Ketobacter sp. MCCC 1A13808: one gene and its partner. The protein of the gene in region 1 interacts with the protein of each later gene in a pairwise test. Links are inferred from orthologs where the notes say so. Each region holds a gene or a part of one and is shown on either strand. Other genes may lie near its edges.

Region 1 (3,277 bases):
CCGCATTGTTGATGACCACATCGACACACCCGAAGGCCCCTTCCGCCTGGTCAAATGCACTTTTGATACTGGCCTGATCCGACACATCCATAACCACAGCCAAACAGCGGCCACCGTCCTGTTCGATGCTTTCCTCCAATGCCAGCAACGGGTCACGACGACGGGCAGCCACCACCACATTCGCACCCTGGCGCGCCAGCACCGGCGCGAAACGCTGGCCAAAACCGCTGGACGCGCCCGTCACCAGAACCACCTTGCCTTGCAGACCAAAATCGACATCACTCATGGAAAAACCCTTCTTCAGCGTGTTTATATGACTCAGTGGTCAACGAGGATACGGCAATCACTATCCGCTTCCAATTCACCACTCCGACAGATTTGTACCCATAAATAACAGCCAGCGTGTAAAATGACGAGCCCCGATGTTGTTTCAACCATGAGTGCAGTCCGTGAGCAAGCTGAATCCCCGCCAATCCGAAGCCGTCAAGTACATAGACGGGCCCCTACTGGTATTAGCCGGCGCCGGCTCTGGAAAAACCAGCGTTATCACGCAAAAAATTGCCTATCTGATTCAGCAATGTGATATCCCCGCGCACCGTATTGTAGCTCTTACCTTCACCAACAAAGCCGCTCGTGAGATGAAGGAGCGCGTCAGCCAGATCGTAAAGGGCAAGCAAGCCCGCGGATTGACCGTATCCACATTCCATAATCTGGGGCTGAATATTATCCGCAAGGAGCTGAGCGCGCTTGGACTTAAAAACGGATTCTCCATATTTGATGATCAGGACAGCCGCACCCTTTTAACCGAGCTGCTGCACAAGGACAGCGAAGTGGGCGCGGATGAGATCGGCCAGGTACGCAACGCCATCAGCAGCTGGAAAAATGATCTGGTGTCCCCTTCGATCGCAATCTCCCGCGCTGCAGATGAAGAGGACATGCGCGCAGCGCACACCTATGCCCAATATGACCGCATGCTGCGCGCTTATAATGCCGTGGACTTTGATGACTTGATTCTGCTGCCTAGCTTGTTACTGCGTGACAATGAAGACATTCTGGAAAAGTGGCGTAACCGTATTTATTACATGTTGGTGGACGAATATCAGGACACCAATTCGTCCCAATATTTATTGGTTCGCTTACTGGTCGGCAATCGGGCCCGCTTTACCGTGGTAGGCGACGACGATCAGTCCATCTATGCCTGGCGCGGAGCACGACCGGAAAACCTGGCGCAACTGGCGGAAGACTATCCCAGCCTGAAAGTGATTAAACTGGAACAAAATTATCGTTCTTCCGGACGTATTCTGAAATGCGCCAACCAGGTCATCGCCAACAACCCACACGTATTTGAAAAGCAATTGTGGAGCGAACACGGTTATGGTGATCCGATCAGGGTAAAACGTTGCCGCAGCGAAGACCACGAAGCGGAGAAGATTGCCGGAGATATTCTGAATCAGCACATGCAGAACAAACGGCCCTTTAAAGATTTCGCCGTGTTGTATCGGGGCAACCATCAATCCCGCTTAATCGAATTAAAAATGCAGCAATTCCAAATCCCCTACAAAGTCAGTGGCGGCTCGTCTTTTTTTTCCCGTGCTGAAATCAAGGATGTAATGGCGTATTTGCGAGTGCTGATCAACAGCGACGACGACAATGCCTTTTTGCGTATTGTGAACACGCCTCGCCGGGAGCTTGGGCCCACCACATTGGAAAAATTGGGCCAATACGCGCAAAACCGGGAACGCAGTTTGTTTTCCGTGTGCTGCGAAATGGGTTTGGGCGAAGTGCTCAACACCCGGCAGCATTCCATGCTAAAACGCTTCCACGACTGGATTGAAGAAACCCGCGACAATCTGCAACGGGGCCATGCAGTGGCTGCCATCAAACAAATGCTGCGTGACATAGATTACGAAAACTGGCTGGTAGAACAATCCTCCAGTTCCAAAATGGCCGAACGACGCATGGAAAACGTCTGGCACCTGGTGCAGTCCATAGAGCGCATGCTGGAAAAATCCGATGATGAAAACGATGTGGAATCGGTGATCAGCAAACTCATTCTGTTGGATATTCTGGAACAACAAAAAGAAGAGGACGATTCTGACAAGGTGCAGTTGATGACCCTGCATGCCTCGAAAGGACTTGAGTTTCCCTATGTATTCCTCATGGGCATGGAAGAAGAACTGCTGCCCCACCGCTCCAGCATTGAAGAAGATAATATCGAAGAAGAACGTCGCCTGATGTACGTGGGAATTACCCGCGCAAAGAAAGAGCTCACCATGACCTACACCGCTAAGCGCAAACAATACGGTGAAGAGTTTGAACCGACGCCAAGCCGCTTTCTGGATGAAATGCCACAGGATGATTTGGCCTGGGAAGGACGCGGCGAGAAAAAATCAAAAGAGGAAAGTCAGGCCTTGGGGCAGGCACATTTGTCGAATCTGAAAAATTTGTTTGATTAGGATGAAGGAATCCGGGCCAAAAAAAGGCTGGTGCGAACACCAGCCTACTCGGAGAGAAACGTTATCTCAAAACCTTAACCGTCAATTGGCAAGCTGTAATTCAGTACGAATTTCAGGTCGTCATCAACCTCTCCGTCGATCTGCTGACTTAATGTAAATGAAAGATTATCATTGTAAGCATAGCTGACATTAACGTGAGTCATGTTACTGCCCGTGGCAAATCCATCATCATCGGTTTCAGGGCCCCGGATATCATGCTTTCCTACCAAAATTGAGAAAGCATCGTAGCTATAGCCCACGGTGTAATAGGCGTTGCCTGACCCCCCGGCAATATTGTCGTATGCCGTTACGCTAAAACCTGCGAACCCCAGCGACAGAACCGCATCGGTCAATCCACCGAAATCATCAATAATACCACCGGTATCTGCCAATACCTCATCGGGTGCGGACGGATACATATAGTTCCAGAGACTCAGATCAACGCTGAAGCCACTAAATTCCGCACCATAACCTGCGAACAGGTCGTACTCAGTGCCCCAACTGCTATCACCTGAAGAGGCCCATAAACCGGTATAGAAGCCGCTGTTAGAATAGGTAAGATCACCGGAAACGGCTGCACTGCCGTTACCCAGATCGTACCCACGCCACAAATACATATTGGAAACCGCTACTGAAGCCGCTACTTCTGCATTGGCCGCAGAAGGAGCAAAGCTCATGGCACCGGCAATGGCCAATGACATGGCGCTCAATCGAAGCATTTTTGATTGTTTGTGTAACATAACTTTTTAACCCCCAGAGGTTAGACGATAAAGGCTGACGCC
Region 2 (3,207 bases), on another replicon or contig:
TTAGCTTTTGCCATTGCGCTCTAAACCTTAAAAAATGGATTATAAAAAATGAATCTTAAAGTTCTGCCTCTGAATACACCCGCGCTACCCGCTGGGTGACCTGACACATTAATTCGTAATTGATCGTTCCGGCCCACTGCGCAACTTCTTCTATGGGTAGCCCCGGTCCCCAAAGCGTTACCGGAGTATGCAACGGCAAAGCGCCAAGCTGACTCACATCCACTGCCAGCATATCCATGGAAACGCGGCCAATCACCGGGCAACGCACATTCTGAATTAACACCTGCGCCTGACTGTTGATATGGCGGGGATAACCATCACCGTAGCCAATGGTGACGATGGCTACTCGAGTGTCACGCAGTGCTCTCCAGGTGGCGCCATAGCCGACGCTGTCCCCAGCACAAACAGTGCGCAAGGAAAAGATGCGTGCCTGCAAGTGCATGACCGGTTTCAGATTAACATTGCTGGCCGAACGATGGGGCAACGGCGACGCACCATAGAGCATCAAGCCCGGCCGCACCCATTGGTAATGATGATCCGGTGCGGTGAGCACCGCAGCCGAATTTGCCAGGCTGGCATTCGTTGCGGCGCAGCGGTCTACCAGCTCGGTAAAGCGTGCGCACTGCTCATCGGTTAACGGGTGGGCGCTTTCATCAGCGCAGCCCAGATGGCTCATCAGCACCACTGACTGCACTTTATCGCTGCGTTGCAACCGGTTCCAGGTCGCCAGACAATCCGCTGGCGCTAACCCCAGGCGGTGCATACCGGTATCAATCTTAAGCCACACCGCAACCGCTTCCGGAATCGGTGTATTGAAGAGCAAGTCGAGCTGCCACTGCGCGTGCACCACTATCTGAAAACCAAGCGCCGATGCTTGCTGTAACTGATCCGCGTCCATTACGCCTTCCAGTAGCAGAAGCGGCGCTTTAACACCGGCTTTATGCAAAATCAGGGCTTCGCTGAAGGTTGCTACCCCGAAAGCATCGCTGCCCAGCAGGGCTTGGGCGACCCGTACGCTGCCATGCCCATAACCGTCGGATTTGATCACCGACAACACCCGGCTGCGGGGAGCCAACCTTCGCACTTCTTGTAAATTGTGGCGTAAAGCGGCCAGATCAATCTCGGCCCAGGCTCTAGTATTCTCCATAATTGTTGTGCGCCAGATCCTCAAAGCGGGTGTAACGGCCCAGGAAGGCCAGACGAACAGTACCGATGGGACCGTTCCGCTGTTTACCTATGATGATTTCCGCCGTACCTTTGTCGTCAGAATCCTCGTTATAAACTTCATCACGATAAATAAACATGATGATATCCGCATCCTGCTCGATCGCTCCGGATTCCCGCAAATCCGACATGATGGGCCGCTTGTTGGGCCGCTGTTCCAGACTACGGTTAAGCTGCGATAATGCAATCACCGGGCATTCCATCTCCTTTGCCAAGCCTTTCAGGGAGCGGGAGATTTCAGAGATTTCGTTGACCCGGTTTTCCGCCCCCGGCACTTGCATCAACTGCATATAGTCGATCATGATCAGACCGATTTCACCTTGATCCCGGGCAACCCGGCGAGCCCGCGCACGGATCTCCGTAGGGCTCAAACCAGCAGAATCGTCGATAAAGAGTTTCTGTTCTGCCAACAGGCTGACGGCCGAGCTGAAACGAGGCCAGTCATCCTCCTCCAGCTTACCGGAGGTCACCCGCGACATATCAATACGCCCCAGTGAGGCCAGCATCCGCATCACGATCTGCTCCGACGGCATCTCCATACTGAACACCAAAACCGGCTTGCCGGTACGGATCAGCGCATTCTCTGCCATATTCATGGAAAACGTCGTTTTACCCATGGCCGGCCGTGCGGCCACCACCACCAAAGCGCCTGCCTGCAAGCCGGAGGTCTTTTCATCCAGATCAGTAAATCCCGTCGGGATACCAGTGAACTTCTCGTCAGATTTGAACATCTGATCAATCCGGTCCACAGTGGATTTGAGCACGTCTTTAATCGGTTGCGGGCCGCCTTTCTTGGAACCCTGTTCCGCAATGCCAAACACCTTACGTTCCGCTTCATCCAGAAGCTCGGTAGAACTGCGCCCCTCCGGGTGGAACGCCGCGTCGGCAATTTCGCTGGAGATGGAAATCATCTGCCGCAGCACTGAGCGTTCCCGCACGATTTCAGCATAGGCTTTGATGTTACTGGCACTGGGCGTGTTCTTGGCCAGCAACGCCAGATACCCCATGCCGCCACTGTCCTCGAGAATACCGGCGTTATCCAATGCCTCACCCAGGGTCACCACATCAAAGGGGCGGCCCAGCTCCGCCAGCTGACTGATCGCCCGAAAAATCAGGCGATGGTCACGACGATAAAAATCCACATCCGAAGTGATCTCAGACACGTCATCAAAGGTCTGGTTGTCCAGCATGAGACCGCCGATAACAGATTGTTCTGCTTCCACGGAATGAGGGGGTACTTTGATCGACGCCGATTGCATATCGGCATCCAGGGACAGCTCGATGGGCGATTCACTCATAGGGTTTCAATGCGCTATATACTTTGTGCTTTTAAGGAAAGGAGTTGCGTCAAGTGTAACGGCTGTTCAAGTGGCAGTGCAAACAGTGACTGCGCTCAATAACAAGAGACTGAAACGACAAAACTCCGGCAGCCCTTAAGCTACCAGAGTTTTGCTAGGTATGACTGAAGCCTCCCGGCTTGTATCGGCTGCTATCAGCAGGCCGGCACAAGGCTTATTCGGGAACGACAGAAACCTTGATGGTCGCAGTAACGTCGCTGTGCACCTGGATATCGAGTTCGAAATCACCGGTGTTGCGGATCGCACCGTTGGGCATAAGCACTTCCGCTTTAACGGTTTCTACACCAGCGGCGGTCAATGCATCTGCGATGTCACGAGTACCCACAGAACCAAACAGCTTGCCTTCATCACCGGACTTGGCGGGAATCGTTACACTACCCAGTTCCGTGATTTTGTCAGCTCGCGCTTGCGCGGCGGCCTGTTGATCGGCAGCGGCTTTCTCAAGTTCGGCACGACGCTCTTCAAAATATTTAATATTCTCTTCGGTAGCCGGAGCGGCTTTACCTTGAGGGATTAAGAAATTACGGCCGAAACCAGCACGTACTTTCACTTTGTCACCCAGTTCGCCCAGGTTACGGTTCTTTTCTAGTAAAATGACTTCCATCACTCATACCTCTTTTGAATT

What was found.
Region 2: the proteins of rep (region 1) and dnaB interact in binary tests that used the Escherichia coli proteins (3 or more experiments, as listed by UniProt). The link is inferred for Ketobacter sp. MCCC 1A13808 from one-to-one orthologs.

Annotation. Positions count from the first base shown.
Region 1 is NZ_VRKW01000003.1:619,459-622,735, reverse strand. What follows is about bases 4-2,952. They hold rep (DNA helicase Rep), read left to right. Parts: upstream 4-449; coding sequence 450-2,456; downstream 2,457-2,952. Other genes in these bases: FT643_RS09545 (TorF family putative porin), read right to left, coding at 2,531-2,952; FT643_RS09555 (SDR family NAD(P)-dependent oxidoreductase), read right to left, coding at 4-286. In the rest of the region: more of FT643_RS09555, read right to left, coding at 1-3; more of FT643_RS09545, read right to left, coding at 2,953-3,235. UniProt on the Escherichia coli protein: Rep helicase is a single-stranded (ss)DNA-dependent ATPase involved in DNA replication; it can initiate unwinding at a nick in the DNA. It binds to ssDNA and acts in a progressive fashion along the DNA in the 3' to 5' direction.
Region 2 is NZ_VRKW01000002.1:154,952-158,158, forward strand. What follows is about bases 329-3,207. They hold dnaB (replicative DNA helicase), read right to left. Parts: upstream 2,523-3,207; coding sequence 1,134-2,522; downstream 329-1,133. Other genes in these bases: alr (alanine racemase), read right to left, coding at 329-1,147; rplI (50S ribosomal protein L9), read right to left, coding at 2,737-3,186; FT643_RS04660 (hypothetical protein), read right to left, coding at 3,186-3,207. Outside these bases: DNA repair protein RadA, read right to left, coding at 1-14; more of alr, read right to left, coding at 56-328. UniProt on the Escherichia coli protein: The main replicative DNA helicase, it participates in initiation and elongation during chromosome replication. Travels ahead of the DNA replisome, separating dsDNA into templates for DNA synthesis.